Regions from separate parts of the Aeromonas sp. Marseille-Q7275 genome, predicted to be linked through region 1. Evidence: riboswitches for the same ligand, from Rfam matches in the RefSeq annotation. Region 1 holds a riboswitch; each other region holds the start of a gene.

Region 1 (7,348 bases):
TATCGTTTTTATCTCCCCTTGCCCCTGGGGATCCCCGCGCCAAAATCGGTTATCATTTGTGCCCCTTGTCCCGCTGCCGAGCCCCTATGCCCGCCTTCTCCTGGTTAGCCCTGTTCTTTGGCGCCTTCTACTTCGTCTACGGCGCCTATCTGCCGTTCTGGTCCCTGTGGCTCGAGGGCATAGGGGTGAGCGCCGAGCAGATAGGCTTGCTGCTGGGGGTCGGCATGGCCATCCGTTTTGCCGGCAACCTGATGGTGATGGGACGGGTCAAGGGGGCCGGTCAGTTGCTGCCCGTCACCCGGCTGCTCTGCCTGCTGAGCCTGCTGGCGTTTCTGGGCTTCTACCTCAGCCACAGCCTCTGGTGGCTGGTGCTGCTGACCCTGGTGGCGAACTTCATCTACCCGACCCTGATGCCCATGGGGGAGGCGCTCGCCACCCGCATGGTGGTGCAGACGCACCTCGACTATGGCAAGGTGAGGCTGTGCGGCTCCTTCGCCTTTATCGCCGCCTCCACCCTGGTGGGGGCCCTGGTGAGCAACTTCGGCAGCGACTGGGTGCTGCACACCATGGTGGCGGGACTGCTGGCCATGCTGGCGCTGAGCGCGCTGCCGCTGCGGCCGCAGCCCCAGGAGCTCAAGGGGGAGCGGGCCCGGGCCTCCCTGCTCGTCACCCTCAAGTCAGCGCCGGTGCGCCGCTTCCTGCTCATCACTGCCCTGTTGCAGGGCAGCCATGCCGCCTACTACGGCTTCAGCGCCATGTACTGGAAGGGGGCGGGCTACAGCGGCACCCTGATCGGCTACCTGTGGGCCCTGGGGGTGGTGGCTGAGATCGCCATGTTTGCCGCGGACAAGCGCTTCTTCCACCGCTTCGGGGCCCAGACCCTGTTTCTGGTGGGGGCCGTCGGCTGCGTGGTGCGCTGGGTGCTGCTCGGCGCCTCTACCGAGCTGGCGGTGCTGGTGCTGGGTCAGCTGCTGCACGGGGTCACCTTCTGCATCAGCCACCTCGGCGCCGTGCGCTTCATGACCCGCCAGCTGCCCGCCGAGCAGCAGATCCCCACCCAGGCGCTCTATGCGGCGCTCGGCCTCGGCATGACGGTGGCGGCCCTGATGGCGATCTGCGGTGTGCTGTTCGAGCCGCTCGGTGGAGGCATCTTCTTCATCATGGTGCTGGTGGTGCTGCCGGTCTTCGTGCTGCGGCTGCGCGGGGAGCATGAGGGCGCCGCCGCCTGAGCGGGCACACTCAATGACGGTTGCCCGTCGGCACGCTGAGCCGGCGCGGTGCTCAACACATCTGAACAAGGGAAGAATGTAGATGCACCAAGGATGGCTGCTGATCGGGTTGTCGCTCGCCTATCTGGGCTTGCTGTTCCTCATCGCCTATGTGGCGGACAAGAGCAAGCGCCGTCGGCTCAAGGGCCAGCCCCTGCTCTACAGCCTGTCGCTCGCCGTCTATTGCACCTCCTGGACCTTCTTCGGCACAGTGGGGCAGGCGAGCGAATCCCCCTGGTCGCCTGTGCCCATCTATCTTGGCCCCATGCTGGTGTTCCTGTTTGGCTGGCGCCTGCTGGCCCGCCTCATCCTGGTGGCCAAGCGCGAGCACATCACCTCCATCGCCGACTTCATCGCCGCCCGCTATGGCAAGTCCCAGCGCCTGGCCATGGTGATCAGCCTGATCGCCGTCATGGGGATACTTCCCTACCTGGTGCTGCAGCTCAAGGCCATCGTCACCGGGCTGGATCTGCTGATGGCCAACTCGGTGCCGGCGGGGCCCACGGGCAACACGGCCGAGCTGGCCCTCGGCGTCGCCCTGTTGCTGGCCCTGTTCAGCATACTGTTCGGCACCCGCAACCTGGACGCCACCGAGCACCATCGCGGCATGGTGGTCGCCATCGCCTTCGAGTCCGTGGTCAAGCTGCTCGCCTTCATGGCGGTGGGGAGCTTCGCGCTCTGGCTCATCATCGCCAGGCCGAGCGAGGCCCGCACCCTGGTGGCCGGGGACTTTCTCGATGCGGTGGTGGCGGTGTCGCCGGGCAGCCTGCTGGAGCTCGCCATCTATACCCTGGTGGCCATGTGCGCCGTCATCTGCCTGCCGCGCCAGTTCCACGTGACTGTGGTGGAGAACAACCAGGGCCAGGATCTGCACTGGGCGCGCTGGCTGTTCCCGCTCTACCTGTTCCTGATGGGGCTCTTCATCTGGCCGCTGGCGCTGGCGGGCAAGCAGTGGGTGGGGGCCGACATGGCCTCGGACACCTATGTCATCAGCCTGCCCATGTCGCTGGGCTTCGACGGCATGGCGATGCTGGCGTTTCTCGGCGGCACCTCGGCGGCCACCGGCATGGTGATCGTCTGCACCATAGCCCTGGCCATCATGGTCAGCAACGATCTGGTGCTGCCGGTGCTGCTGCGCCGCTTCTGGCAGCAGGGGCGGGATGAGCGGCTGATGCGGCTGCTGCTGCAGGTGCGCCGGGGCGCCATACTGCTGATCCTGCTGGCGGCCTGGGTGCTCTATCTCTGGCTCGGGGATCTCACCAGCCTGTCGCGCATCGGCTATCTGTCATTCGGCGCCGTGGCCCAGTTCGCCCCGGCCCTGCTGCTCGGCCTCTACTGGCGGCACGGCAATCGCAAGGGGGTCTATCTCGGGCTCGCCCTCGGGGTCAGCCTCTGGTTCGTGACCCTGCTGGCCGAGAGCGGCCTGCTGGCGGGCTCGCCCCTGGAGGCGCTGCTGGCCCCCCCCGACTGGCCCGCCTTTCGCGAGCTGAGCCTGGGGGCCTGGTGCATCTTCCTGAGCCTGTTGCTCAACCTGCTCGGCTACGTGGCGGGCTCCCTGCTGTCGCGGGCGGCGGTGAGCGAGCGGCTGCAGGCCGCCAACTTCGTCGGCAAGCCGAGCCGGGATACCACGGCGCTCTACCAGGCGCGGGTCTCGGTCAAGGAGCTGGAGATGCTGGCGGCCCGCTTCGTCGGCTCGAGCCGGGTCAAGCGCGCCTTCGGCCGCTTCGCCGGCGAGCGCGGCGGTACCCTGGCGCCCCAGATGCAGGCGTCGGCCGACCTGATTGCCCACACCGAGCGGCTGCTGGCGGGGGTGTTTGGCACCTCCTCCGCCCGGCTGGTGCTGGCCTCTGCCCTGCAGGGGCGCAACATGCAGCTCGAGGAGATAGCCACCATAGTGGACGAGGCCTCGGACGTGTTCCGCTTCAACCGCGGCCTGCTGCAGGGGGCCATAGAGCACATGGGGCAGGGGATCTCTGTGGTGGACAGGGAGCTCAAGCTGGTGGCCTGGAACCGGCGCTACATCGAGCTGTTCCACTATCCGCACGGGCTCATCCAGGTGGGGCGCTCCATCGAGGAGATCATCCGCTACAACGCCGGGCAGGGGCTCTGCGGCCCGGGGGAGATCGAGGCCCAGGTGGCGCGCCGGGTCGCCTTCATGAAGCGGGGCAGCCCCCATGTCTCGGCGCGGGAGCGACCGGACGGCCGGGTGATCGAGATGCAGGGCAATCCCATGCCGGCGGGGGGCTTCGTGATGACCTTCACCGACATCACCCCCTTCCGGGCGGCGGAGCGGGTGCTGCGGGAAGCGAACGAGCACCTGGAGGCGAGGGTGGCCGAGCGTACCCATGAACTCTCCGAGCTCAACCGCCAGCTGCTGCTGGTGAACCAGCAGGTGGAGCGGGCGAACCACTCCAAGAGCCGCTTCCTGGCGGCGGTGAGCCACGATCTGACCCAGCCGCTGAACGCGGCCAAGCTGTTTACCTCCTCCCTGCTGGAGATGCTGCCGCAGGGAGGAGAGCAGGCGGCGGAGCAGGTCCGCATCGCCCGCCACATCGACGATGCCCTGGGGGCGACCGAGGATCTCATCACGGATCTGCTGGACATCTCGCGCCTCGAGGCGGGCAAGTTCAAGGCGAAGAAGCTCGATTTCGCCCTGAGCGACGTGCTGGGCAACCTCAAGGCGGAGTTCGGGGTGCTGGCCCAGGCGGGGGAGATCCAGTTCTCCGTGGTGGAGAGCCGACTCGCGGTCTACAGCGACGTGCGCCTGCTGCGCCGGGTGTTGCAGAACTTCCTCACCAATGCGTTCCGTTACAACCCAGGGGGCCGGGTGCTGCTCGGCTGCCGCCGCCTGGGGGACAAGGTGCGCATCGAGGTGTGGGACAATGGCCCCGGCATTCCGCTGGACAAGCAGGAGGCGATCTTCGACGAGTTCTCCCGCCTCGATCACTCCCGCACCGCCAGGGAGCAGGGACTTGGCCTCGGGCTCGCCATCGCCCGCGGCATCTCCCAGGTGCTGGGACATCAGCTCTCCCTGCGCAGCTGGCCCGGGGCGGGGTCTGTGTTTTCCATCACCCTCAACCTCGCGACCCGGCCGGTGACGCCGAGCCAGCTGGCGGCCCCCGTGGTGCGGGACAGCCAGCTCGAAGGGATCCGGGTGCTCTGCATCGACAACGAGGAGGACATCCTCATCGCCATGGCCTCCCTGCTGGGACGCTGGGGCTGCGAGGTGCGCTGCGCCCAGAGCCTGGAGCAGGCAGAGGAGATCATAGGGGCCGGTTTCCTGCCCCGGCTGGTGCTCTCCGACTATCACCTGGATGACGGCAAGACGGGGCTGCAGGCGCTGCACATGATCCGGCTGGCCCATGGCAACGACATAGGTGGCATCATCATCAGCGCGGATCGCAAGAGCGAGCTGCAGACCCAGATCCGCGAGCACGGCTTTGGCTACGTCAGCAAGCCGGTCAAACCCCTCAAGCTGCGGGCGCTGATGAACAGCCTGCTGCTGCCAATACAGTGACAGCCTTCACACAATCAAGCATTGTTTGGCAAGTTCGGGAACTGTCATCAGGCGCCAGCATCACCGATGTTGGCGCCAGCTTGCCGGCATGTTCGCGAACAATCTGGAAAATGAGTCCTATTCGCTGTCATTTTTACTAGGTAGCGCCTCCTCCGACTCCCTCCTATAGTCATTCGGCGATTATTTTTGTCGCAAATCAAGTTGTGCAAAAAGGCAAACCGGACGAAAGTCCGGGACGCAAAGCCTCCGGTCTAAGGGTCAAAGCACCTAGGATAGCGGGGTCACCACAGGTTGTATCGTCCATGGGCCAAGCCATGGTGGCGATGATGTCTGCGTTACCTGGCAGGTTGCGTTGCCTTTTTCGTTGTTAATTCCAATAACGAAATAAGGAAGTTCAAATATGTTAAGTCCAAAACTTTCCCTGCTGGCGCTCCTGGTCGGGGGATTCTGTGCTACCTCCGCCTTCGCCGCTGCCCCGGGCAAACCCACCATAGGCTCGGGCCCCACCAAGTTCGCCATCGTCGAAGTCAATCAATCCGCCTCGGCCTACACCCAGCTGGTGACAGTCCACAAGGATGGCGCCCCGGTCAGCGTGACCTGGAACCTCTGGTCCGGTGACGTCGGCCAGACCGCCAAGGTGCTGCTCGATGGCCAGGAGGTGTGGTCAGGCCCCGCTTCCGCCGCGGGCACCGCCAACTTCAAGGTGACCAAGGGGGGCCGCTACCAGATGCAGGTGGCCCTGTGCAACGCCGACGGCTGCACCCTCTCCGACAAGAAGGAGCTGATGGTCGCCGATACCGACGGCAGCCACCTGGCGCCGCTCAATGCGCCTCTCAAGGAGAACAACAAGCCCTACGCCAACAAGTCCGGCAAGGTGGTGGGGGCCTACTACGTGGAGTGGGGGGTCTATGGCCGCAAGTTCACCGTGGACAAGATCCCGGCCCAGAACCTGACTCATATCCTCTACGGCTTCACCCCCATCTGCGGCGGCAACGGCATCAACGACAGCCTCAAAGAGATCTCAGGCAGCTTCGAGGCGCTGCAGCGCTCCTGTGCCGGTCGTGAGGACTTCAAGGTCTCCATCCACGATCCCTGGGCGGCGATCCAGATGTCCCAGGGCAACCTCAGTGCCTGGGATGAACCCTACAAGGGCAACTTCGGCAACCTGATGGCCCTCAAGCAGGCCCACCCTGACCTCAAGATCCTGCCGTCGGTCGGGGGCTGGACCCTCTCCGACCCCTTCTACTTCCTGGGGGACAAGAGCAAGCGCGACACCTTCGTCGCCTCGGTCAAGGAGTTCCTGCAGACCTGGAAATTCTTCGACGGGGTGGACATCGACTGGGAGTTCCCGGGTGGCCAGGGTGCCAACCCCAGCCTGGGCGGTCCGAACGATGGTGCCACCTATGTGGTGCTGATGCAGGAGCTGCGCGCCATGCTCGACGAGCTGGAAGCCGAGACCGGCCGCCAGTATGAGCTCACCTCGGCCATCAGCGCCGGCGGTGACAAGATTGCCAAGGTCGATTATCAGGCTGCCCAGCAGTACATGGACCACATCTTCCTGATGAGCTACGACTTCAGCGGCGCCTTCGACCTGCAGAATCTGGCCCACCAGACCAACCTCTTTGCCTCCAGCTGGGATCCGGCCACCAAGTACACCACCGACAAGGGCGTCAAGGCGCTGCTGGGTCAGGGGGTGACACCGGGCAAGATAGTGGTGGGGGCGGCCATGTATGGTCGTGGCTGGACCGGGGTGAAGAACTACCAGGCCGGCAATCCCTTCACCGGCACCGCGACCGGGCCGGTCAGCGGCACCTGGGAAAACGGCGTGGTGGATTATCGCGACATCGTCAACAACCGCATGGGTGCAGGCTGGGAGCAGGGCTATGACGAGTCGGCCGAGGCCCCCTATGTGTTCAAGGCCAGCAGCGGCGATCTCATCAGCTTCGACAACGACCGCTCGGTCAAGGCCAAGGGGCAGTACGTGCTGGCGAACCAGCTCGGCGGCCTGTTCGCCTGGGAGATAGACGCGGACAACGGCGACATCCTCAACGCCATGCACGAGGGGCTGGGCCACGGCGAGGGTACGCTGCCGCCGGTCAACAAGCCGCCGGTAGCCAATGCCGGCAGCGATCTGAGCGTCACAGGCCCGGCCGAGGTGACCCTCAACGGCAGCGCCTCCCACGATCCGGAAAGCGGTGCGCTGACCTACAGCTGGAAGCAGGTCTCCGGGCCCCAGGCCAGCCTGCTGGACGCCACCCTGGCCAAGGCCCGGGTGGTGCTGGACGCCGCCACTACCGACATCAATCTGGTGTTCGAGCTGACCGTGACCGACGATCAGGGGCTCTCGGCCAAGGATCAGGTGGTGGTGACCAACAAGGCGCCGCAGCCGAACCTGCCCCCCGTGGTCAGCGTACCGACCAGTGCCACCGTCGACTCCGGCAAGCAGGTGACCATCAAGGCCACGGCGTCCGATCCGAACGGTGATGCCCTGAGCTACCAGTGGACAGTGCCAGCGGGGCTCACCGCCACCGGCCAGGACAGCGCGACCCTGGTGGTCACGGGC
Region 2 (12,009 bases), on a different contig from region 1:
AGCCAGGGTCTTGAAACCAGTGCTCTGGATGGAGGAGAAGTGAACGAAAACGTCCGGTCCCTGGGATTGCTCGATGAAGCCAAAACCCTTGGTTTCGTTGAACCATTTTACTTGGCCGGTGCGAATGTCAGACATGTGGTAAGTCCTATCTATAACAAAATGAAACTAACGCCTTGTTGGGCAGCATTTGCCTAGAATGCAGGGGCCTACCCATGACTGACTACGTCAATTTGTTCCAGTGGCATGCAGTACAATCCCTGTCTAAAGCACAATCGATTGTACTGGAGCCCGATCCCTTGTCAATTTGGCACTTTTCATTTTTTGAGCGAGCTAAAAGTATTGGGAAGTCAGCGGCTTGTTTCATGCTTCTGGTCAAAAAAACGGGAGGCCATGGCCTCCCGTTTTTTTATTCCTTGAGGGCGAACCCTTCACCCTGTCGGTCGTAGCGGTAGTTTGCCTGACCGAAGGAGCGGATCTCGACCCGCTGGATGCGGCGGCCTGTGTCCACCAGGATGAACACCGACTTGCCCGATTGCAGCCGGGTCAGCGGCCTGTCCGGCCCCTCTATGGCGATCAGGCGGCTCAGCTCGGCCCCGGGCAGTTCAAACTTGCGCCAGATGGAGTAGAGGGTCTCGCCGGCCTGCACCTCGTGCTGCAGCCAGGTGCCATCCACCTTCTCCTCGACCGGTTTGGCCGCGACCGGCGCACTGCCTGCGGCCCCGTTGCCCACGGTCAGCGCCTGGGTCGGCACGGCCAGCGGCACGGCGAGCGAACCGGAAGGGGCCGCCCTGGGGGCGGCGGGGGCGGGTTCCCAGGCCAGCAGCAACAGCCAGAGAGGCACCAGCACCAGCAGGCCTATGGTGTGCTTGCGCGGCAGCGGGCTCACCAGCTTGAATGAGCTGGTTCTGGGTTCCTTGTTGCGTTGACCAAGGCCGCTCATGCCCTGACCGAGGCGCTGACGCAGGGGCAGGGTAGCGGCATTGATACGATGGAGCAGGGTTCCTTGTGATTCGTCTTGGCGACGCTGCTGGGCTCGTCTGTTATGGCCACGTGGGCGACGGTCCGGGGTGGGCACGGCATTTACCTCTCACTACATTGCCTGCCATCAGGCAAATATAGCGCCTATGGTAAACGGACTCGCCCCCGAGGGGGAGAGCCCTGAGCATGAAAATTATCAGCTGAGACGAAATTGCCCCAGCAACTGCTGCAAACGCTCGGCCGCCTGGCGCAAGGCCTGGCTGGCTTTCGCCGTATTGGTCGCATCCTGGGCGATGTCGTTGGCCAGTGCGTTGGTTTTTGACAGGTTGCCTGAGACTGTCTCGGAAACCGAGCTCTGCTCCTCGGCGGCGGAGGCTATCTGATAGGTCATGTCGTTGATGGTGGCGATGGCCTGGAAGATGCTGTCGAGGGCCGCCTCCGCCAGATCGGCCTCGCCCACCGCCTGATGGGTCAGCTGCTGGCTCTGCTGGATGGCGTTGACCGCATTGGCCGAGCTGTGGCGGATCTTCTCGATCAGCTCCTGGGTGTTCTGCACCGCCTGCTGGGTGTTGCCCGCCAGCTTGCGCACCTCGTCGGCCACCACCGCAAAGCCGCGCCCCTGCTCGCCGGCCCGGGCCGCTTCGATGGCGGCGTTGAGCGCCAGCAGGTTGGTCTGATCGGCGATGCCCTGGATGACGGTGAGTATGCTGGTGATCTGCTCGCTGTCGTGGGCCAGCCCCTCGACCACCTCGGCCCCCTTGCCCGCCTCGGCCGCCACCTTGTGCATGGACTGGATCACCTGCTGGAAGCGCACCTTGCCCTGATCCGCCGCCCCCTGTGCCTGCTTGGCGGAGTCGGCGGTGTTGTTGGCGTGGGTGGCCACCTCCTGGCTGACATAGGACATCTCCTGCACCGCGGTCAGCATCTGCTCCATTTCCGCCTGGTGATGCTGCAGGTTGCTGTCGGTCTGGCCGGCGATGCGGTCGGTATCCCCCGCGTGGCGATGGACCTCGCTCGCTGTCTTCTGCACGTCCCCGAGCAGCACCTGCAACTTGTCGATGAAGCGGTTGATGCCGCGGGCCAGTGACCCCAGCTCGTCCTGGGAGCGGGTGTTCAGGCGCTTGGTGAGATCCCCCTCGCCATCGGCGATGTCATCCACCAGGCTGACCATCTGGCGGATGGGGCCCGTGATGCTGCGGGCGATCACCAGCATGGTGGCCAGGGCCAGCACCAGAACGATGAGGGCACCGATGAGCTGCTGGGTCATGGCGGCCCGGTTCATCTCGGTGAGCTGGCTCTCCAGCTGATCGGCCCCCGCCAGCACCACCTGATAGGGCAGGGTGACTATGATGGCCCAGTTGCGGGCCATGCCCGGCACCGCGATGGGCACAGAGATGCGAAACGCCTCGTCGAGCTCCTGGCGTTGCAGCTCGGGCTTGAGGTATTGCTGCCAGCCGTCGCCCAGCAGCTTGTCGGCGCGGCTGCCGAGCAGGCTGGGGTCCCCGCTGGTGCCTGTGATGACGCCGGCGGCGCTGACGATCAGGGTCTCTCCCTTGCCGTCATAGATGTTGCTGTTGAGGGACTGGGCCTGGCGGCTGATGGAGTCCACCGCCAGATCCAGCGCGGCAATGCCCTTGAACTGACCGCCCACCAGTATGGGGGTGGTGATGGTGCTCACCAGCACCTGCTGGCCGTTGATGTCCACCTTGAAGGGATCGATGAGGCAGGAGCGCCCCTCCCGTTTCGGGCAGGCGTAGTAGTCGTTGGCCGGATTGCCGAATTCGTCCGGGTCGCTCTTCTCGATGGAGAGCAGCAGATCCGAGCTAATGTTCTCCTTGTCGCGATAGAAGTAGGGGACGAAGCGCCCCTTGTCATCGCTGCCAAGGGCACTCTGGCCTGCGAAGGCGCTGTCCTGGCCGTCGAAGCCGTTCGGCTCGAAGCCCGCGAAGGCGCCATAGAGCTGGGGTTCCAGGCCGAGCTGCGCCTTGAGCAGATCCGTGGCCTGCTGGCGATCCAGCGGCAGCTTGCCCCCTTGCTGTTGGGCGAAGACGCTGGCCATCTGCTGGGTATAGGAGAGACCCTTTTGCAGCAACTGGGTGATGGTGGCGGCCTCGGCGCGGGCGTTGGCACTCACCTTCTGCCAGGCCTCCTGCTGCAGGGCGGCGCGGCTGGAACTGATGGTCAGCTGCTGGGACTGCTTGCTCGAGTATTGGTTGAGCAGGATCAGGATGACCAGGGCCGTGGTCATGGCGACCCCCGCCAGTACCAGGATGCGATTCTGGATGGAGCGAAACTGCATCTCGTGTTCCTTGTGAGTAGAAAGTTGTATGAATTATCGGCATGGCGGGAGATTCCTCCAGCAATGTTGATCAGCAAAGCTGAAAATGAGGGGCGGTTCTGCGATCCCTCTCAAAGAACGGTACCCCGGCGGAATCAAGACCTGTTTAGGCCCCGGCTATTGCATGGTTTTCCCATCCGTGATTCTGAGTGCTAAAATGCGACGGTTTTTTCTAACGCATTGGCCCAAGGCCCTCTACACAAGGCTTAAAGATGAAAGTCAAAACCCGTTTTGCTCCCAGCCCGACCGGCTTTCTGCATGTCGGCGGTGCCCGTACCGCACTCTATTCCTGGTTGTTCGCAAAGAGCCAGGGCGGCGAGTTCGTGCTGCGTATCGAGGATACCGACCTGGAACGTTCCACTCAGGAGGCGATCGACGCCATCATTGAGGGCATGGAATGGCTGGAGCTGAACTGGGATGAGGGCCCCTACTACCAGACCAAGCGCTTCGATCGCTACAACGGCATCATCGACGAGATGCTGGCCGATGGCCGCGCCTACAAGTGCTTCTGCTCCAAGGAGCGTCTGGAGGCGCTGCGCGAAGGCCAGATGGCGAGCGGCGAGAAGCCCCGCTATGACGGCAAGTGCCGGGATGCCGCCCACGATCACCCGGCCGATGCGCCCCACGTCATTCGCTTCCGCAACCCCACCGAAGGCTCAGTGGTGTTCGATGACCACGTCCGTGGCCGCATCGAGTTCGCCAACACCGAGCTCGACGATCTCATCATCCGCCGCACCGACGGCGCCCCCACCTACAACTTCTGCGTGGTGGTCGATGACTGGGACATGGAGATCACCCACGTGGTGCGTGGCGAAGACCACATCAACAACACCCCGCGCCAGATCAACATCTACAAGGCCCTGAACGCGCCCGTGCCTGAGTTTGCCCACGTCTCCATGATCCTGGGTGACGATGGCGCCAAGCTCTCCAAGCGCCACGGTGCTGTCTCCGTGATGCAGTACCGCGACGACGGCTACCTGCCGGAAGCCCTGCTGAACTACCTGGTGCGTCTGGGCTGGTCCCACGGCGATCAGGAGATCTTCAGCCTGGAGGAGATGATCAAGCTGTTCAGCCTGGATGCCATCTCCAAGTCCGCCTCCGCCTTCAACACCGACAAGCTGCTGTGGCTCAACAACCACTACATGCGCAGCCTGGATCCGGCCTATGTGGCCAAGCACCTGGAATGGCACATGGCCGCCCAGAACATCGACACCAGCAAGGGCCCGGCGTTGCCTGCCGTGGTGACCCTGCTGGCCGAGCGCTGCAACACCCTGGTGGAGGTGGCCGCCCAGAGCCGCTACCTGTTCGAAGAGTACGAGGCCATCGACGAAGCGGCCGCCAAGAAGCACCTGCGCGGCGTCGCGGCCGAGCCGCTGACCCTGGCCAGGGCCAAGCTGGCGGCGCTGGAGACCTGGACCACGGAGGCGCTGCACGAGCTGATCGAAGCCACCGCCGCCGAGCTGGGTCAGGGCATGGGCAAGGTCGGCATGCCGCTGCGCGTCGCCGTGACCGGGCTGGGTCAGTCCCCCGCCATCGACGCCGTGATGGCGCTGGTGGGCAAGGAGCGGGTCCTTGCCCGTATCGATCGCGCCCTGGCGTACATTGAAGCGCGCATGGCAGCCGAATAAGCCTCTGCCATTGCTTGAAAAAGGGCTCCCGCAAGGGGGCCCTTTGCTTTTGCGCGGTGCTCAGATTCATGACATAAAACAGCGACATAGCGACGCAGTTGGCGGTAAAAACAGCTAACTGCCTGAATTTTGACTAAACGCTCCAGCGGGCGTTATTTTTGGGTTGACAGCAAAGCGGGTGATGCCTATCATGCGCCTCCGTTGCCAGAGATAACTTTGGTAGCGCCGAGGTGAGTTGGGGTTATAGCTCAGCTGGGAGAGCGCTTGCATGGCATGCAAGAGGTCCGCGGTTCGATCCCGCGTAGCTCCACCAAATTCTCCTCGAACAATCTGGAATCCAAGGGGTTATAGCTCAGCTGGGAGAGCGCTTGCATGGCATGCAAGAGGTCCGCGGTTCGATCCCGCGTAGCTCCACCAGGTTCCTGATTGACATGAAGTACCCAGGGCAGTGCGGTGTGTATCACCCAGGCCGACCTTTGTGGGGTTATAGCTCAGCTGGGAGAGCGCTTGCATGGCATGCAAGAGGTCCGCGGTTCGATCCCGCGTAGCTCCACCACTATTTAGCAGTAAGGCAACTGGCCGCCAGAACCCGTTGTCTAATGAAGAAAGAATTTGGGGCTATAGCTCAGCTGGGAGAGCGCTTGCATGGCATGCAAGAGGTCCGCGGTTCGATCCCGCGTAGCTCCACCAAATTCAGAGTGAAGGTCTTGACCTTGATTCGCCACAACTTGGGGTTATAGCTCAGCTGGGAGAGCGCTTGCATGGCATGCAAGAGGTCCGCGGTTCGATCCCGCGTAGCTCCACCAAATACTTAAGGCCACCGTTATCGCGGTGGCCTTTTTGTTTGTTCTGGCATTTATTTTTTTCATGATGACTGCCTCTTCATTTACAAATCAAATGGCCAAAATGAAAAAGCCCGCGGCTGTCGCGGGCTTTTGGCGTTATTCAATACGGATCATGACGAGTGCCGACGCCGCCAGGCGAGCGGCAACAGGGCCAGCAGCAGGGCCAGCAGCAGGGCCCCCATGGCGCCGCCACCCCCCTTGCTCGCTTCCTTGAGCTTGAGGTCGACGATGACGGGGTCGTGGTCCGAGGCGCTGAAGGGGTTGTCCGACTTGATGAGATCGCCGGTGAAGGCGCCGCCATATTCGAACAGGTTGCTCTCGAAGGAGTTGATGTGCCAGTCGGCCACCGCCATCACCTTGTCTGCCAGCGCCGGGTTGGCGAGGGCGTAGTCCAGGGTGCCGAGCTCGGCCTCGTAGCTGTAGGAGATGGCTTTCGCCTGGTTGAACTTGACGTTCAGATCCACCAGGCCGTAACCCTTGCCCACCGCCTGGCCCATCTGCTCGTAGGGCTGCTCGCCGATGAAGGTGTGGGAGGCGGAGCGGATCTGGCGCTCCCCCGCGACCGGCGCATAGTCGGTCAGCACCCGGATGGGATCCTCCTTGGCGTAGGAGTTGAAGTCTCCCACCAGCAACACCTGGCCCGGCATCTTGCTCACCGCCTCTCCCAGCACCCTGGCGGCGCTCACCCGAAACTCGGTGCACTTGCCCTGCAGATCCGCAGGCTCCGTCTTGCCATCCCCGTTCTCATAGCAGCCCGAACCCTTGGATTTCAGGTGGTTGACCACCAGGGTCAGGGGGGCGTCGCTGCCCGCCACGGTGAAGCGCTGCACCAGGGAGTCCCGCTGACCGGCGCTTTTGGCGACGCCACCCGCGGTGTAGCGCTGCTCAGGCAGGCGGATAACCTCGGCATCCCCGCTCGGAGCGAGCAGGGCGGGGCGATAGATCATGGCCACCATGATGGCGTCGCCGCCGAAGAAGCGCTCCTCGGTGAGCAGGGCCTTGGGCAGGGTGACGAAGGCGTAGTGCTTGTTCGCCTCTTTCTGGCGGGCGTTGAGGCTCTCCACCAGATCGTGGAGGGCGGCGTGCTCGTCGAAGCCGTTGTTCTCCATCTCCATCAGGCCGAGCAGATCGGCGTCCATCTCGGCGATGGCGTTGACTATCTTGGCGCGCTGCAACTGGAACTCCTCCAGGCTCTTGGCGCCGCGGTTGCAGCCCTTGGCGCTGTCCGCATCCGCCTGATCCGCGCAGAGCACGTTGAGGGCGCCCCCCACGCTGGAGTGGCTGGTGAAGTAGTTGAGCACGTTGAAGCTGCCGATCCGCAGGTCGCTGCCATGAGCGCGGGCCGGAGCACCCTGGCGATCGTTCTCGTCGGTGCGCAGCAGATCCCCCGCGGTGATGCGCTGATCCTTGGGCACGATCAGGCGGTACTCGTCATAGCTGTAGCCCACCATGGCCTCCAGGTTGACCGGGGCATCGCCGATGCGCAGATAGCCCTGCTCCGGCTCCCAGGCCGGCAGCCAGGGGAGCTTGCCGTTGGCGGCCTTGAAGTCCGACTCGAGGAAGACGCGGTTGCCGGCGTTGGCCTCGGCCAGCGCCACGGCTTCTGGGCTGCCTGCCACATGGAGCTGGGTCGGCTTCATCAGCGGGGCGCCGTGGGCGAGCACCAGGTTGTTGCGCCTGGCGGCGTAGTCGTAGCTGAAGTTGCGGCTTATCTTGAGCTCGCTGCCCTCATCGAGGCGCACCCGCATCCCCTCGTGACGCTCCAGGGCCCGGGCCAGGGTCTCCCCTTCCAGTACCCGCAGCGCCGTGGCGGCCGGGGCTGCGCCCTGGGCCAGCACCGCCAGGCGCGGCGTGCTGCCGTCAACCAGTGGCTTGAGCTGGGTGTGGCCGTAGAACTCCTCGACCCTGGCCTCCAGACAGACCAGGGCCCCCGGCTGGATGTCCGGGTACTTGCTGGCGAACTGCTTGTCGTTGAGGTAGACGAAGATGCCGTCCGACGTCTCGGGGTTGCCGTCCCCCTGCAGATCCTGCAGGTAGAAGCCTCTGTTCAGGCTCTCGCCGAGGGCGGAGACCAGGGCCTTGACCTTGACAGTCCCGGGGCTTTCAAACAGATCGCCCGGGACGAGGGGGCTCTTGTCGCCGCTGCCCTGGATAGCGGGGATGGGGGTGAGGGCGCTGTCGGCCGGGCAGCTGAAGCCGGCGGCATGGAGAGACGGGGACGCGAGGGCGAGCCCCACGGCCAGGGACAGCAGGGTAGGTCTTCCTTTCATGGGTATTCCTTTTTTATTTTTGCCAGTGTTTCCATAGCCTTGGCGCTTTGGCCAAGGGCGCGCATTGTCACATTTCTGGCAGCTCTGACCAGTGAGGCAACGCACATTATGGGGAGACAAAAGAGGCTGAGTCCGTTTTTTTGACGTGGCTAACAGATTGATATTAATGACTTAATGGTTAGTTGGCCGATTGAGGGGAAGTGTGAGTCGGCCGGCATTCACATATTTTCCTTAGAGAATAAAGATTGAGCGGTTGCCACTTGCTTCCTATACTCGAGCCGTTCCTCACGGAACCCAGGCAAAGGGCAAACCGGCAGTGATGCCGGGACGCAAAGCCTCCGATCTGCCCCAAGCGGGCCAGACAGCGGGGTTACCCAGGGTGACTTGAGGGTTTGTGGCCCGTCCATGGCCTGTTGTCGCTCCCTTGTTCCCTGTTGCGATTGCGCTTTTCCCGGTCTTAAAAGCCAAGACAAAACAAGGATGATAACAATATGCAACAGATCTTGAGGCCCTGCAGGCTCGCCATGCTGGTTGCCCTTGCGGCCGTCCCTGCCTGGGCGCAGGCCGCCTATCCCGCCTATCAGGCCGGCACCGCCTACAAGGCTGGCGACATCGTCAGCAACGCAGGCGCCCTCTATGAATGCAAGGAATTCCCTTACTCCGGCTGGTGCGGCGCGTCGCCTTACCACTACGAACCCGGTGTCGGCGCCGTCTGGGCCGATGCCTGGAAGCTGTATGGCGGCGAGGTGCCGCCGCCGGCCCTGGTGGTCGCCATCGGCTCCCCCGCCGTGGGTAGCAGCGTCAGCGAAGGGGCCAGCCTGGCCCTGGCGGTGACCCTGAGCGGCCCGGTCACGGCGCTCGCCCGGGTGGAATACCTGATCGACGGCACCCTGGTCGCCACGGCCACGGCTTCCCCCTGGAGTGCCAGCTGGTCTGCCGCCGGTGTGGGCAATCACGCCCTCAAGGCACGGGCGCTGGATAAAGACGGCAAGGTGCTGAGCGAGGCGGATTCGAGCTTCCAGGTCGCCGCCGTGGTGGCGCCAGAGGCGCCCAAGGTGAGCATCGCCAGCCCCGCCGCCGGGGCCAGGGTGACCCTGGGCCGCGCCCTCACCGTGACCGGCAATGTCACCGACGCCAATGACGACGTCGCCAAGGTCGAGCTCTTCGTGAATGGCCAGAAGGTGGGCGAGGATAGCAGCGCCCCCTGGCAACTGAGCTGGACGCCCCAGAACAAGGGGCTGACCGGCCTCAAGCTGGTGGCGACCGACAAGGCAAATCTCTCCGGCGAGTCGGCCCTGGTGGACGTCCAGGTGGAAGAGGCGGCGCTGCCCCCCACCGGCGGCAACCTCTCCTGCGACGTGCGCCAGATCTACCGCGCCGACGGCAGCGAGTGCATGGGGGATGACCATGGCCGCCGCGTCATCGGTTACTTCACCTCCTGGCGCACCGGCAAGAACGGTCTGCCCGCCTACCTGGTGGGCGACATCCCCTGGGACAAGATCACCCACATCAACTACGCCTTCGCGGCGGTGGACGAGCAGAGCCACACCATCAAGGTGGATGACGCCGCCACCAAGCTGACCTGGAACGGAGTGCCGGGCGCCGAGATGGATCCCGAGTTCGCCTATCAGGGCCACTTCAACCTGCTGTCGAAGTACAAGAAGCAGTACCCGGACGTGAAGACCCTCATCTCCGTGGGGGGCTGGGCCGATACCCGCGGCTTCTACGCCGCCACCACCAAGGGCGACTGCTCGGTCAACACCGCCGGCATCAACGCCTTCGCCGACTCGGCGGTGGGCTTCATCCGCCAGTACGGCTTCGATGGGGTGGACATCGACTACGAGTACCCCACCTCCATGAAGGATGCGGGCAACCCCAACGACTTCCCGCTCTCCAACCAGTGTCGCGGCAAGCTGTTTGCGAACTATGAAGTGCTGATGAAGACCCTGCGCAACAAGCTCGACAGCGCCGGGACCGAGGACGGTCGCAAGTACATGCTGACCATAGCCTCGCCGGCCTCGGCCTACCTGCTGCGCGGCATGGAAAACTTCCAGGTCACCCAGTACCTCGACTACGTCAACCTGATGACCTATGACTTCCACGGTGCCTGGAACCACTTCGTCGGCCACAACGCCGCCCTGTTCGACAACAAGGCGGATCCCGAGCTGTCCCAGTGGGGTGTCTACACCCAGGTCCAGTTTGGCGGCATCGGCTATCTCAACTCCGCCTGGGCGGCCCACTACTTCCGCGGCGCCCTGGCGGCGGGCAAGATCAACATAGGGGTGCCTTACTACACCCGTGGCTGGCAGGGGGTCACCGGTGGCACCCACGGCCTGGGGGGCAAGGCGGCGCTGCCGAGCCAGAGCGATTGCCAGCCGGGCACTGGTGGCAGCACCATCCCCTGCGGCAACGGGGCGGTCGGTATCGACAACATCTGGCATGATCTGGACAAGAACGGCAAGGAGATAGGCGGTGGCGCCGTGCCCATGTGGCATGCCAAGAACCTGGAGCACGCGGCCAGCCTCGGCATCACCACACTGCCGAGCTACGGCCAGGCCTGGGGTCTGGATCCCAACAACCCGGCCCACGTGATGCAAGGCCAGTATGTGCGTTACTACGACGACAAGGCCCATGCGCCCTGGCTGTGGAACGAGCAGAAGAAGGTGTTCCTCTCCACCGAAGATGAAGAGTCCATGGGTCACAAGCTCGACTACATAGTCAAGCGCGGCCTGGGGGGCGTCATGTTCTGGGAGATGGCGGGAGACTATGACTTCGACGCCGCGAAGAACGAGTACGTGATGGGCAGTACCCTCACCAGCCTCGCCTACGAGAAGTTCAGCAAGGCCGACAAGGCGGCCCTGAAGCAGAACGATCTGCCGGCCCCGGCCGCCCAGCTCGACATCGGCGTGAGCCTCTCCGGCTTCAAGGAAGGGGACTCCAACTACCCGATCAACCCGACCCTCAAGCTCACTAACAAGTCGACCCAGACCATACCGGGCGGCACTCGCATCGAGTTCCTGATGCCCACCTCCACCTCGGACACCATCACCGACCAGAGCGGCATGGGGCTGAAAGTGGTGGAGAGCGGCGGCAACCAGAACTCCGACGGCATCGCCAATGAGAAGGACTTCCACAAGGTGGCCCTGACGCTGCCGGCCTGGAAGGCCTGGGCGCCGGGCACCGAGGTGGAAGTGGCCATGACCTACTACCTGCCGGCCGCCGGCGTGCCGAGCGGCATGCGCCTGATTGCCGGCAGCCAGACCATAGGCCTGAAGTCCGACTTCCCGGCCCTGGCCGAGGCGGTACTGGGCAGCAGTGGCGGTGACGGCGGCAGCGGTGGCACCAGCTGCACCAGCCAGAACGTCAACCCGGCGGACTACAATGCCTATCCGACCTGGCCGCGCGGGGATCACGCCAATGGCAACGACCGCATGACCAACGGCAAGGCGGTGTGGCAGGCCAACTGGTGGACCAGCAGCGAGCCCAAGGCGGGTGACGGCAGCTGGAAGCTGGTGTGCAACTATTGAGTTGTCCCGGTTGCAGTACCAGCAGCGAGCTCAGAGCGGGCGATGGCGGCTGGAAGCTGGTGTGCAACTACTGAGTTGTCCCGGTTGCTGAAGCTGGTATGCAGCGACAGATAATCGGTTGAGGGGTTAACCCCGCGTCAACCCAATGACCCAATCCGGAGCCCAGGCTCCGGATTTTTTTGCGCCTTATACAAGGAAGGGAGCTCGTGACAATCGGGGGAGGGGACCATAAAAAAGACCGCTCCGAAGAGCGGCCAATTGCCACCAGGCAAGCTGCGGGGCTGACCCCCTTGTGGATGGGCAGTCGCCATGGACGGATGCCTGCCCATGGCGTGCCGGTTTATTGAGTGACGGCGCCGCCCTGTTGCTCCTTCAGGAAGCTGATCCAGGGGGAGGCGCGACCACTGACGTTGCCATTCTGGG
Region 3 (12,009 bases), on a different contig from region 1:
GAAACAGCCTGGGGTGGCTGTCGATCACCAGGTGCATCAGGTAGCCCGCCAGGGTGGCGTAGAGGATGACGGCGGCCATCAGCCAGTGCAGCAGGCGGCTCAGGGGGTCATAGTAGTCTTTCGTCATGGGATTTTTCCGACTGGGGCCTAGGGTGCAGAGAGGCACCGTGAGCCCGGATGACAGGCACAAAAAAGAGGCCGCTCGGGCCTCTTCTGCTTGCGGGGGATCAGTTCACCAGGGTCCAGGCATCCTGCCAGTTGGTGCCCACGCCGGGCTCATACTGGGTCGCCGTGCTGGTCCAGATGGTGCACCAGCCGCTGTAGGGGTAGGGTTTGCACTGGTAGATCTTGCCATCTTTCGGCTGCAGCACCTTGGTGCCTGCTGCATAGGATTTGAGTCCCTCCGGGAAGCTGTACTGGTAGTCACCGCCGCTGGCGGGATCCTTGAACATCAGGTCCAGGGTCTGCTGCAGGGGGGCACCGCCCGCCTTCGGCTTGCCCTCGATCACCAGCTGGTGGTGGCCGGCGCTCAGACCGCCGACCGCCATGGTGAAGCTCTGGCTGCTGTCCTTGATGTCGGCGCCGGTCTGGCCCTTGGCGGCGCCGCCATGGTCATACAGGGTGTTGGTGACCGCGAGATCCCCCTCGGCCGTGACGGTGAAGTTGAGGGTGACCTTGCCGTTGTCGAGCAGGTATTCGCTCTCCAGTCCGCTTACGCTGATGCTGTTGCCCACCGGGGGTTGCTGCTGCTCGAGCTGGACCTCGACCCGCTGCAGGTTGCTGCCCGCCTTCAGGTAGACGGGGTTCTGGCCGTAGACCGGGTTGAACTGGCCATCGGTGCCCTGCTGGCCTGCGCGGATCTGGCTCTGCTCGGCGTTGATCCTGGCGGCCAGATCGTGGGCCCAGTTGTTCTTCTGACCCTGCTCGGCGGAGCCTATGGTCAGCACTGTCTGCAGATCGGTGCGCTCGCCGTTGGCGTCGAATACCCGGGTCTTGGCCTTGTCGCCGACCACCAGATCGGTGGAGGGGTAGATGGTCCCGCCCTGGCTCCAGGTCAGCGGCGGCTGGGTGCCGCCATCGAACTGGGCGTCGATGAGGTTGTAGAAGCTGTTGGCTGTATCGCCCACCTCCCAGACCCCGAGGATGACCTGGTAGCCGGTGCGCGCCGGCAGGGTGCACTGATGGGTGACCTGCTTGGGCGGTTGCACCATGCCCCCGTCGATGACGCAGAACGGATTGAGATCGAAGGAGTCCCTGGTCAGGGGCTGGTTCGGGTTCCACTCCTGCTTGGTGAGGTAGTAGCGCCAGTTGCGGGTCACGTGGTTGGCGGTGAAGGTCCAGCCGATGGCGAAGGGCCCGGCCTGCACCTGGCGCTTGGTCCAGCGATCGCTGGTCTGGACATCGAGTTCACCGAATTGCGGATGCCCGGCCGAGGCGATCTGGCCGTCGGCGGGGCCGCCATCGGGGAAGCCGGACGGCGCCTCCAGGCTCTGGGGCTCCCATTGAATGGCGCCACACTGGCTGTTGCCGCCGGTCTTGCACAGATAGTTGCGCCCTTCCGGCTGGCTGATGTAACCGTGGGCGAGCACGCCGCCGCTGGCCAGCAGCGCCAGCGCCGCGGCCACATGATTGAGTTGAATTTTTGCTGCCATACATTCCTCTGTTCGGTGATGTGGGCAGTCAAGTTGGCAGGGGAATTCCCCGTGACACACCTGGGTGTGGCAACCCCGCTATCCTGGACGACATGTCTTTAGACCGGAGGCTTTGCGTCCTGGCCTTTCAACCAGTTTGCCAAATGACTACATAAAGGGTCAGGGTGCCGCCCTTGAGGACGGCGCCACCATGATGGCTTCTTTTGATTAAATTATTAAGTGTAAATCTTTACAGCTTGACCTCATCGGAGTAGAGCAAACACTTAACACTCTGTTTTTAAAATTATATTTAATTCATCAAGTTGGGTTTTGCTTCGCCAGCTCTGTCAAAAGATGCAAAATCGCGACATTTTTCATCAATGAAAAAATCCCCTGCCGGCGAGGCCGGCAGGGGATGGGACTGTGTCAGACGGTCAGTGGTGCGGGTACTGGTCTGTGCGGCGGGTGGACGAGGGGCGCAGGGCCTGACCGGGCGCCAGATCCCGGGGGAGGCCATTGCCGAGCCTGAACACCGCCAGCCGCTCGTCCAGGCTGCGCGACAGTCCGGCCAGCAGCTCGCTCTCCTGGGCCAGCTGGGAGGCGGCCTGGGACATCTCGAGCGCCGAGTCGTTGATGCCGTTGACGTTGCGGTTCATGTCTTCCGCCACCATGCTCTGCTGCTCCGCCGCCGTGGCGATCTGGGTCGCCATGTCGCTCACGTGCTGGATGTGGTTGACGATGAGGGAGAGATCCTGCCCCGCCTTCTCGGACTGGCCGACGCTGCTCTCCGCCAGCTTGCGGCTGGCATCCATGGCGCTGGCGGCGGTCACCGCCCGCTGCTGCAACTGGGTGATGGTGCTCTGGATCTCCTCGGTGGAGTGGCGGGTGCGGCTGGCCAGCTGGCGCACCTCGTCGGCCACCACGGCGAAGCCGCGACCCTGCTCGCCGGCCCGGGCCGCCTCTATGGCGGCGTTGAGGGCCAGCAGATTGGTCTGATCCGAGATGGCGCTGATGACGGCGGTCACCTCCCCTATCTGCATCACCCCCTCCTTGAGTCGATTGACCTGATGGGTAGCCTGCTCCACCTCGGTGGCGAGCGCCTGGATGCCGTGCACGCTGGCGTGGACGTCTTCGTTGCCGAGCCCGGCCTCGCTGGTGGCGTCCCGGGTGTCGCGGGCCGTATTCTCGGCGTGGCCCGCCACATCCGAGATGGTGGCGCTCATCTCGTTCATGGCGGTGGCGAGCTGGGCCAGCTGATCCCGCTGGCTGTTGACCGCCTGGTTGGTCTGCTCGGCGGAGGCGGCGATGCGCAGGGCGGCATCCGCCACGTTGCGGGCTCCCTGGCTGGCTTCCAGCAGGGCGCGGCGAATGGCGTCCAGCCCCTGATTGGTGCTGGTGGCGACGGCCCCCAGCTCATCCTTGCCATGCACCGGGATGCTCACCACCAGATCCCCGGCCGCCACCTGGGCCATGGCCCCCTTGATCTCGGCGAGCGGCCTGACGATGGATCGGCTGATGGCCACTCCAAGCCACCCCATCAGCAGGATCACCAGCAGGGTGGCCCCTCCCATCAGCTCATACTGGGACCAGATGGTGGCCTCAATGTCCTGCAGCAGCACGCCCGATCCCAGGATCCAGCCCCAGGGCTGGTAGCCGGCCACCAGGGACATCTTCTGGGCCGCCTCACCGGAGGGGGAGAGCCACTGGTACTCCAGGCGGCCCTGATGGCCGCCCTTGCCGAGATCCACCATGCGCTGCCAGTGGGATTCGGCGGGCGTTCCGCCCATCTGCTGGCCGACCAGCTCGGGCTTGGCAGGGTGCACCACCACGTGGCGATCCTCGTCCAGCACGAACAGATAGTTGTCCCCATCGAAGCGCATGCTGTCGAGCATGGCCTTGGCTTGTGCCTGGGCCTCTGGGGCGGGCAGGGTGGCGGCCAGGGTCTGGATCCGGCTCATGGCGAGATCCAGCACCGCCTGCAATCTGGCTTCCCGCTCACTCATCAGGTTGCGATGCAGGGCACTGGCGGAGATGAGCAGCAGTGCGATGAAGCCGACCAGCGCCACCGAGAGCAGCAGCATCAGTTTGCGACTCACGGCGATATCACCGAGCTTGAACATAGTCTTTTCCTTCTTTCCCGTGCGGATCTGGTGAGGGCCAGTCAGCTGGCTGGCCTTGATTGTTTTGCGTTTAACATTTATTTAACTTTCAAGAGGTTGTGATGGTTGATTGCCAATTGAGTGTGTTGGCAACCAGTATAGCCAGCAGACAGAAACCCTCGCTTTTGGTAGCGTGGTCTGGCGCATCCCGGCGCACCATTTGCCGGCTCTATTTGCAGGAAGTGTGAATGAGTTGGCATTTCACCAAAAAGGAGTGGGCGCCCCCGTGGCCGCCCCATAACAAGAGGGAATTTATGAGTTCCATTGCCAGGAATTACTTGAACCAGCTCAACGCCGACTACCTGCGAGTACACAGGCGCAAGGAGGATCTGTTCTGGTCCACCTACATGGGCATCAGCGACGATCAGGCCGGCTTCACCGCCGCCGAGCAGGCCTACAAGGCGTTCTGCGCCGATCCTGCTCGTCTGCTGGTGCTGCGGGAGATGCTGGCCCAGGCCGAGGAAGAAGAGCTCAAGCGCGGTCTGGGAGGCTGGATAGCCTTCTTCGAATGCAACGTCATCGAAGATCCGGCCGCCGCCGCCCTGATGGACGAGCTGGTGGCCGCCGAGGCGGATCTGTTCGCCCGCCGCAAGGGGCTCAAGCTCACCCTGCTGGACGAGCAGGGCCAACAAGTGGCCGGCAGCCTGCCCGCCGCCAGCACGGCGCTGGCCGCCAGTAGCGACGAGGCGGTGCGCCAGAGTGCGCTCGCCATGTTCCATACCCTGGAGCAGTGGGTGGTCGGCAACGGCTTTCTCGAGGTGGTGGCCCTGCGCAACCGCTTCGCCCGGGCCATGGGCTATCGGGACTACTTCGACTACAAGGTGCACAAGAACGAGCAGATGAGCCCGGAGCAGCTGTTCGCCGTGCTCGACGACTTCATCGCCCGCACCGAGCAGCGGGTGCACCAGAGCCTGGCGGAGCTGAAATCCGCCAAGGGGGAGGCGGCCCTGCTGCCCCACAACCTGCGCTACAGCGTGAGCGGCGACGTGACCCGCCAGCTCGACCCCTATGTGCCCTTCTCCCGGGCGCTGAAGGATTGGGTCCAGAGCTTCCGCCGCCTCGGCATCCAGTATCGCGGCGCCACCCTGACCCTGGATCTGCTGACCCGGGAGGGAAAATACGAGAACGGCTTCTGTCATGGCCCGGTGCCGAGCTTCTGGCAGGAGGGGGAGTGGGTCCCGGCGGTGGTCAACTTCACCAGCCTGGCGGATCCGGCCCAGGTGGGCAGCGGCTGGAGCGGCCTCAACACCCTGTTCCACGAGGGGGGCCATGCGGCGCACTTTGCCAACGTCACCGGCAACGCCCCCTGCTTCTCCCAGGAGTTTCCGCCCACCTCCATGGCCTATGCCGAGACCCAGTCCATGTTCTGCGACAGCCTGCTGGACGACGCCGACTGGCTCAAGGGCTATGCCAGGAACGCGGCGGGGGAGGCGATTCCCGACGATCTCATCAAGGGGATGATAGAGGCGCGCCAGCCGTTTCGGGCCTTCAACGAGCGCCAGATTGCGCTGGTGGCCTACTTCGAGCGGGATCTCTACGCCATGGCAGAGAGCGAGCGCACTCCCGAGGCGGTGCTGGCGCTGGCCCGTCGCTGGGAGCGCCAGATCCTGGGGGTGGAGAGCCCGCGCCCGCTGCTGGCCATTCCGCACCTGCTGAATCAGGAGTCGGCCTGCGCCTATCACGGCTACCTGCTGGCGCTGATGGCGGTGGAGCAGACCCGTGCCTACTTCCTGGGGCGCGACGGCTACCTCACCGACAACCCGCGCATCGGGCCGGATCTGGCCGCCCACTACTGGGGGCCGGGCAACGGCATGACCCACGATGAGACGCTCAGGAGCCTCACTGGGGAAGGCTTCAGCGCCGCTCCTCTGGCCGAGGCGTGCAACCAGAGCGTGGCACAGGCGTGGGCGACGGCCGCAGCCTGCATGACGGCGGCGAGCCAGCGCCCGCTGGCAGGGGAGGGGACGCCCCTCGACGCCCACATCCGGGTGATGCACGGCGCCGAGCTGATAGCCGACAACCTCGAATCGGAGACCCGCATGCTGGCCGACTTCGAGGCCTGGATCCGCCAGCATTATCAGCGCGAGCCCGCCGCCGCCCGGTGAGACACTCCTCGACCAGCAAGCCCTGCCCATCGGCAGGGCTTGTTCATTTCAGCGGGAAGCAAGCCTGGCGAGGCGGGACGGGATCTTGGCCGCGGCGCAAGATGTGCCTGTTTTTTGCGCCATCTATCTGTTTTGGCTATTAATTATGGTGATGCGCAGAGGCTTTGGCTGAGCGCTGGCGAGGCGGGTCACAGATATGTTTCTCTGGATATATTGAGTATTCACGGCGATCCCATATCATGGCGCTCGCTCGCCGCCAGAGAGTGGCGACATTCAGATGATTAGCTAAATACAAAGCCCTGAAGGCTTGTCGAGGGATGGAAATTGAGAGCCGTATTGTTGTGTTTGCTGGGGCTGTGGCCCGCATTGAGTTTTGCCACCCTGTCCGCCGACATGGTGGTGGTCAAGAAGTCGAGCTATAGCCTGACCCTGATGAAGGATGGCAAGCCGGTCAAGCGCTATTGGGTCGCCCTGGGTCCGGCTCCCAAGGGGCACAAGCTGCAGGAAGGGGATCAGCGTACCCCGGAAGGGCGCTACACCCTCGACTACAAGAAGAGCAATTCCGGCTTCTACAAGGCTATCCACATCAACTACCCGAATCTGGACGACATCAAGCGTGCCAACGAGCTGGGAGTGCGCCCGGGCGGCATGATCATGATCCATGGTCAGCTCAACCGCATGGGGGATCGCAGGGTACAGCCGTCCAACTGGACCAATGGCTGCATCGCCGTGCTCAACCACGAGATGGACGAGATCTGGAACGCCGTCGAGCCTGGCACCCCCATCATCATCGAGCCCTGATCCTCGCCCCTCACGCCCGCTGCCCAGCGGGCGTTTTATTTCCGCCCTGGATGGCGTGACAGCCCATCCCGCGCCGTGCTAGTTTTTCCGGCTCGCGTTGGAAGTCACAAGGATGATCCCATGATGTCAGGAACGAGCCTCCCCGCGCCCGAGCGCACGGGCGTGCTCTGGTGGCGCGCCACCCTGGATATTCTCCCCCTCTCCATTTCCGTGATCCCCTGGGGGATACTGTGCGGCGCCCTGGCGTTGCAGGCGGGCCTGAGTCCGGTGCAGGCCCAGCTGATGTCGCTGCTGGTCTATGCCGGCGCCGCCCAGCTCTCGGCCACCACATTGTTCGGGGCAGGCACCCCCTTGCTGCCCATCATGGGTTCCACCATGGTCATCACCTCCCAGCATCTGCTCTACGGCTTCACCTTCCGCCGGGACGTGCTGCCGCTCTCCCTGCGCTGGCGTGCCAGCCTCGCCTTCTTCCTGACCGACGAGATGTTCGCGGTGGCACTCAAGGACAGGGAGCGCCACGGTGTCTTCAACCCCGCCTATGCCCTGATCGCGGGCTTCGTGTTCTACCTGTTCTGGAACCTGGCGACCCTGCTCGGCATCGCCGCCGGCCAGTACATCGAGGGGCTGGACAAGATGGGGCTGGACTTTGCCATCGCCGCCACCTTCATCGCCATGACCATACCCGCCATGAAGAACCTGCCCATGGTGGCGGCGACTGTGGTGAGCGGCGGCACTGCGCTGCTCACCAAGCCGCTGCTGGCGGAGATCCACATCATCATCTCGGCCCTGGCCGGCATGGTGGTGGGCTATGTATTGCACCGGATGAGGAGATGACCATGGGCTGGCTGATGATTGGCCTGCTGGCCCTGATCACCTTCTTCAACCGCTTCGCCTTCTTCTCGCGGCTGACCCGCTATCAGCCCGGTGCCGAGATGGGGGCCTTCCTCAGCTTCTCGGCCCAGTCGGTGCTGACCGCCATCTGGCTGCCCATCGTCTTCAGCTATGAGCCGGACAAGGGACTAGAGTGGGATCCGGACTACCTGGCCGCGACCCTGCTGGTGACGGTGCTGACCCTGCTGCGGCTGCCGACCCTGGTGGTGGTGGTGGTCGGCATGGGGGGCTTCTTCCTGCTGCGCTGGCAGGGGGGACTGGCGGCGCTGCTGCCCTGGTTGAGCTGAGCCGTGATCCCGCCTAACGGATGTCTCTATCAGACATCCGTTATGTTATGAATGTCACTTCAAAAAAGGCCTCTCGAGTGTGAGGATTTAGGAATCATCCGCCAAGGAGTTTCCCATGTCCCTCACCGCCAGCTGCCAGCGCATCGTGCGCGACCCCCTGCTCTCACCCGCTCAGAAGAGCCATGCCCTGGCGCTCGCCGCCGAGAATGCGCTGCCCTATCCCGCGCTGCCTGCCGAGGTGGCCGAGGCGATGGCGCAAGGGGTGCTGTGCGACATGTTCGAGGGACATGCCCCCTACAAGCCGCGCTATGTGCTGCCGGACTACCAGAAGTTCCTGCGCCAGGGCTCCCCCTGGCTGGAGCTGGCGCCGCCACGGGATTTCGACGAAGCCCTGGATGCCCTGCGCATCCTCTATCACCATGTGCCCTCGGTCACCGGCATGCCGGTCTGGCTGGGGCGCCTCGATCACCTGCTGCTGCCCTTCGTCGGGGAGCTGGATGACGAGACGCTGTATCGCAAGCTGAAAGGCTTCTGGATCTATCTGGACAGGGTGCTGCCGGATGCCTTCATGCACGTCAACATAGGCCCTGACGACAACCGTCTCTGCCGCCTGATCCTGCGCATCGACGGCGAACTCAGGCAGGTGGCGCCGAACCTCAGCCTGTTTCACGATCCCGCACAGACCCCGGACAGCCTGCTGATGCAGGGGGTGCAGAACATCGCCCTGTGCGGCAAGCCCCACATAGTCAACTACCCGATCCACAGGGAGACCTTCGATGAGCGCGGCTTTGGCATCGTCAGCTGCTACAACGCCCTGCCGCTCGGGGGCGGCGCCAATACCCTGGTGCGCCTCTCCCTCAAGGGGATGGCCGAACAGAGCGCCGACCTCGAGGAGTTCATGACGCGCTGGCTCCCCCACTACTGCGAGCAGGCCTCCCGGCTCATCGAGGCAAGGGCCGCCTTCCTGCACGAAGAGTCCGGCTTCTTCGCCAGCTTCCTGGTGGAGGAGGGCTTGATCGAGGAGGCGCGTTTCGTCCCCATGTTCGGCATCTTTGGCATGGCGGAGGCGGTGAACCTGCTGATGGATAAGGCGGGGCTGCCCGGACGCTATGGCCACGACGAGGGGGCTAACCAGCTCGGCCATCGCATCTCGGCCCGGCTCTCGGCCTGGGTGACGGCCCGGCCCCAGCCCCACGCCTGGGGCGGGCGTGCCCTGCTGCACTCCCAGGGCGGGCTCAGCCTGGACAAGGGGGTCACCCCCGGGGTGCGCATCCCTTATGGGGAGGAGCCGGATCCCGCCAGCCACCTGCTGGCCCTGGCCCCGCACCACGGCTACTACCACTCCGGGATCAGCGAGATCCTGACCCTGGATTCCAGTATCCGCCAGAACCCGCAGGCGCTGCTGCAGCTCTGCAAGGGGGCCTTCGTCCTCGGCATGCGCGAATTCAGTGCCAACGTGGCGGACAGCGATCTGGTGCGGGTGACCGGCTACATGATCCGCAAGAGCGACCTGGCCCGCTTCGCCGCCGAAGGGTCGCGGTTGCAGACCACCTGCCTCGGCGCCGAGGCGAGCGAGCTGACCGGGATCCGCCAGCGGGCGCCGCGGGTGCTGGGCCTTGAGGCAAGCCTGTGTGACTACTGAGGATGACAAGGGGAGGCGCGTGGCGACGGTCAGTCGTTGGCTGCCCTTCTCCTGCGTGGACGGGCCGGGCAACCGGCTGGTGCTCTTCCTGCAGGGGTGCAACTTTCGCTGCCCTGGCTGCCACAACCCCCACACCATAGGGCTGTGCGATCACTGTGGCGACTGCGTGCCCGGCTGCCCGAGCGGGGCCCTGACGCTGGTCGAGGGCCGCCCTGGCGAGAGAAGAGTGCGCTGGCAGGCGTCGCTCTGCACCCATTGCGACCGCTGCCTGGATGCCTGTCCCCGCAGCGCCAGCCCCAAGACCCACCAGATGTCGGTGACAGAGGTGCTGACCCTGCTGCGTCGCTACGGCCCGCTGCTCACCGGCATCACAGTCTCCGGCGGCGAGGCGACCACCCAGCTGCCGTTCGTGATCGACCTGTTTGCGGCCATCAAGGCCGCGCCGGATCTGGCCCACCTGAGCTGCCTGCTCGACAGCAATGGCTCCCTTGGCGAAACGGGCTGGCAGCGGCTGCTGCCGGTGCTGGACGGCGCCATGATCGATCTCAAGGGGTGGCGCGAGTCGGTGCATCACTCTCTCACCGGTCAGGGCCGCGAGCGGGTGCTGGCCTCGCTGCAACTGCTTGCGCGGGCGGGTAAGCTGGCGGAATTGCGGCTGCTCCAGGTACCGGGGCGCACTGATTTCATCGATGCCGATGGCAAGCTGGGGGCGGGCCTGGCCAGCTTTCTGCAAAGCCTGGGACCCGTGCCCATTCGTCTCAACGGCTTTCGCCATCACGGGGTGCGCGGGGAGGCGACGCTCTGGCAGGAGGCCGCCATGGAGGAGCTTGAGAGGTTGTCCAACGCATTGAAGGTGAAAGGATTTGGCCCTGTTTCCCTGCCGCCGCTGTGACGGGAACCGAATGTTCTGCCTCCTGAGACCCGATATGACGCAACTGTGAAGTCTGTCTATTTGGTGTGCGCAACGTGGCGGCTAGAATGGGAAAACCGCCCACCATCAACAGATACCCATGAGTGAAGCCAACGCCATTTATCGAGTGCAGTTTATTTGTCACAACGAGCGTTACGAGGTCTATGTCAGGGACGTGAATCAGGGCCAGCTGTTTGGCTTCATCGAGATCGCGAACTTCGTGTGGGACAACCACACTGCGCTCATCGTCGATCCCAGCCACGAGAAGCTCAAGAGTGAGTTTGCCGACGTCAACCGCACCCTGATCCCCATGCACCAGGTGCTGCGCATCGATCAGGTGCGCAAGCAGGGGGCTGCCCGCATCACTGAGCTTGGCAACAACGTCGCCTCCTTCCCGAGCCCCATCTACACCAAGAAGCCCTGAGCCGCCCGGCACTCTCAGGCATCCAGCTCCCGTGCGAGCTGCAGGATCCGCTGGCGGAACCACTGTAGGGCTGGATCTTCCCCCAGGGGGCCGTACCACACCAGGCTGTGGGTCACGGCGCCGTAATCGAAGGGGACGGGCCGGCTCACCAGCCCGGACGGCCTGGCCTGCCCGGCCCAGCCGTCGATGGCGGTGAGGATGAGATCGCTCTGGCGCAGCAGGGCGGCGGCACTGCCAAAGTCCGGCAGGGTGGCACCAATCAGGCGCCTTACCTGGCGCTGGGCCAGGCTCTGCTCGAAGAAGGGGTCGGCCAGCTCGCTGTCGCGAATGACGATATGGCGCCAGCTTAAGTAGGCATCCAGATCCCAGGGCTGATCCTGCGCCGGATGATCCGCGCGCAGCAGGCAGACCAGCTTGTCTTCCCGCAGCGTCTCCCATACCAGGCCAGGCTGGCTGGGCAGGGGCTGGCTCTGATCGTGGGGCAGGATCACAAAGTCGAGCTTGCCCGCCGCCAGCGCCGCCAGTCCCTGCTGATCCTTGTTCCAGATGACGGGCACCAGCCCGGGCACCTCCCGCATCAACTTCCCCAGCACGGGCCCCATGGGCCAGATCATGCTGCTTTCCCGCATCGCCAGATTCAGCTCCCCCTGCCAGCTGGCGGGGTTGAAGCCCTCCGGACTGGTGAGGCCGTTCAGCTCGCTCAACAGCCGGCGCAGGCTGGGGCCGAGCCGCTCGGCAAAGGGGGTCAGCAACAGCTGGTTGCCCTGGCGGTAGAGCAGCTGATCCCCCAGCAGCTCCCGCAGCTGGTTGAGGGTCTTGCTGACGGTGGAGGGGGTGGTGCAGAGGCGCTCGGCGCTGCGGGTGACGCTCTGGGTGTCCAGCAGCAGGTGCAGGGTCACCAGATGGCGGCCGCCGAGGCGTGAGAGCGCGATGAGATCCATGAAACCTCCCGGGATGAAGCCCGTGCGGGCGAGGATGAGGGGGGCGTCCGGCCGCAGGGATTGCCCCTCCAGCCGGAGCAAACAAAAAGCCCCGCCTGAGCGGGGCTTGCGGGGATCAGCCCTTGAGCACGGCGGCCATGGCGTCCGCCACATAGTCGACGTTGCGGCTGTTGAGGCCCGCCACGCACATGCGGCCTGAGCGCACCAGATAGACGGCG

The links. Region 1 has a riboswitch for cyclic di-GMP ahead of ACWPWQ_RS00015 (glycosyl hydrolase family 18 protein). Riboswitches for the same ligand answer to the same signal wherever they lie in the genome.
Region 2: another riboswitch for cyclic di-GMP. It lies ahead of ACWPWQ_RS17020 (glycosyl hydrolase family 18 protein); the one in region 1 lies ahead of ACWPWQ_RS00015 (glycosyl hydrolase family 18 protein).
Region 3: another riboswitch for cyclic di-GMP. It lies ahead of gbpA (N-acetylglucosamine-binding protein GbpA); the one in region 1 lies ahead of ACWPWQ_RS00015 (glycosyl hydrolase family 18 protein).

What each region holds. Positions count from the first base shown of each region.
Region 1 covers NZ_CBCPLW010000001.1:108-7,455, forward strand. The annotation lists gene ACWPWQ_RS00005 (3-phenylpropionate MFS transporter) at 87-1,229, shown strand; gene ACWPWQ_RS00010 (hybrid sensor histidine kinase/response regulator) at 1,312-4,785, shown strand; cyclic di-GMP riboswitch class I at 4,988-5,074, shown strand; gene ACWPWQ_RS00015 (glycosyl hydrolase family 18 protein) at 5,186-7,348, shown strand, end outside.
Region 2 covers NZ_CBCPLW010000020.1:7,972-19,980, reverse strand. The annotation lists gene ACWPWQ_RS17070 (cold-shock protein) at 1-135, opposite strand, end outside; gene ACWPWQ_RS17065 (LysM-like peptidoglycan-binding domain-containing protein) at 407-1,075, opposite strand; gene ACWPWQ_RS17060 (methyl-accepting chemotaxis protein) at 1,175-3,277, opposite strand; gene gltX (glutamate--tRNA ligase) at 3,529-4,944, shown strand; tRNA gene ACWPWQ_RS17050 (tRNA-Ala) at 5,182-5,257, shown strand; tRNA gene ACWPWQ_RS17045 (tRNA-Ala) at 5,286-5,361, shown strand; tRNA gene ACWPWQ_RS17040 (tRNA-Ala) at 5,425-5,500, shown strand; tRNA gene ACWPWQ_RS17035 (tRNA-Ala) at 5,559-5,634, shown strand; tRNA gene ACWPWQ_RS17030 (tRNA-Ala) at 5,675-5,750, shown strand; gene ACWPWQ_RS17025 (ExeM/NucH family extracellular endonuclease) at 5,900-8,059, opposite strand; cyclic di-GMP riboswitch class I at 8,354-8,437, shown strand; gene ACWPWQ_RS17020 (glycosyl hydrolase family 18 protein) at 8,551-11,586, shown strand; gene ACWPWQ_RS17015 (tetratricopeptide repeat protein) at 11,927-12,009, opposite strand, start outside.
Region 3 covers NZ_CBCPLW010000024.1:52,642-64,650, reverse strand. The annotation lists gene ACWPWQ_RS18675 (cytochrome b) at 1-127, opposite strand, end outside; gene gbpA (N-acetylglucosamine-binding protein GbpA) at 228-1,652, opposite strand; cyclic di-GMP riboswitch class I at 1,718-1,803, opposite strand; gene ACWPWQ_RS18665 (methyl-accepting chemotaxis protein) at 2,066-3,751, opposite strand; gene ACWPWQ_RS18660 (M3 family metallopeptidase) at 4,045-5,895, shown strand; gene ACWPWQ_RS18655 (L,D-transpeptidase family protein) at 6,220-6,696, shown strand; gene ACWPWQ_RS18650 (AzlC family ABC transporter permease) at 6,817-7,530, shown strand; gene ACWPWQ_RS18645 (AzlD domain-containing protein) at 7,533-7,874, shown strand; gene ACWPWQ_RS18640 (YjjI family glycine radical enzyme) at 7,990-9,516, shown strand; gene ACWPWQ_RS18635 (YjjW family glycine radical enzyme activase) at 9,506-10,408, shown strand; gene ACWPWQ_RS18630 (DUF1820 family protein) at 10,527-10,850, shown strand; gene ACWPWQ_RS18625 (LysR family transcriptional regulator) at 10,865-11,791, opposite strand; gene ACWPWQ_RS18620 (amino acid aminotransferase) at 11,907-12,009, opposite strand, start outside.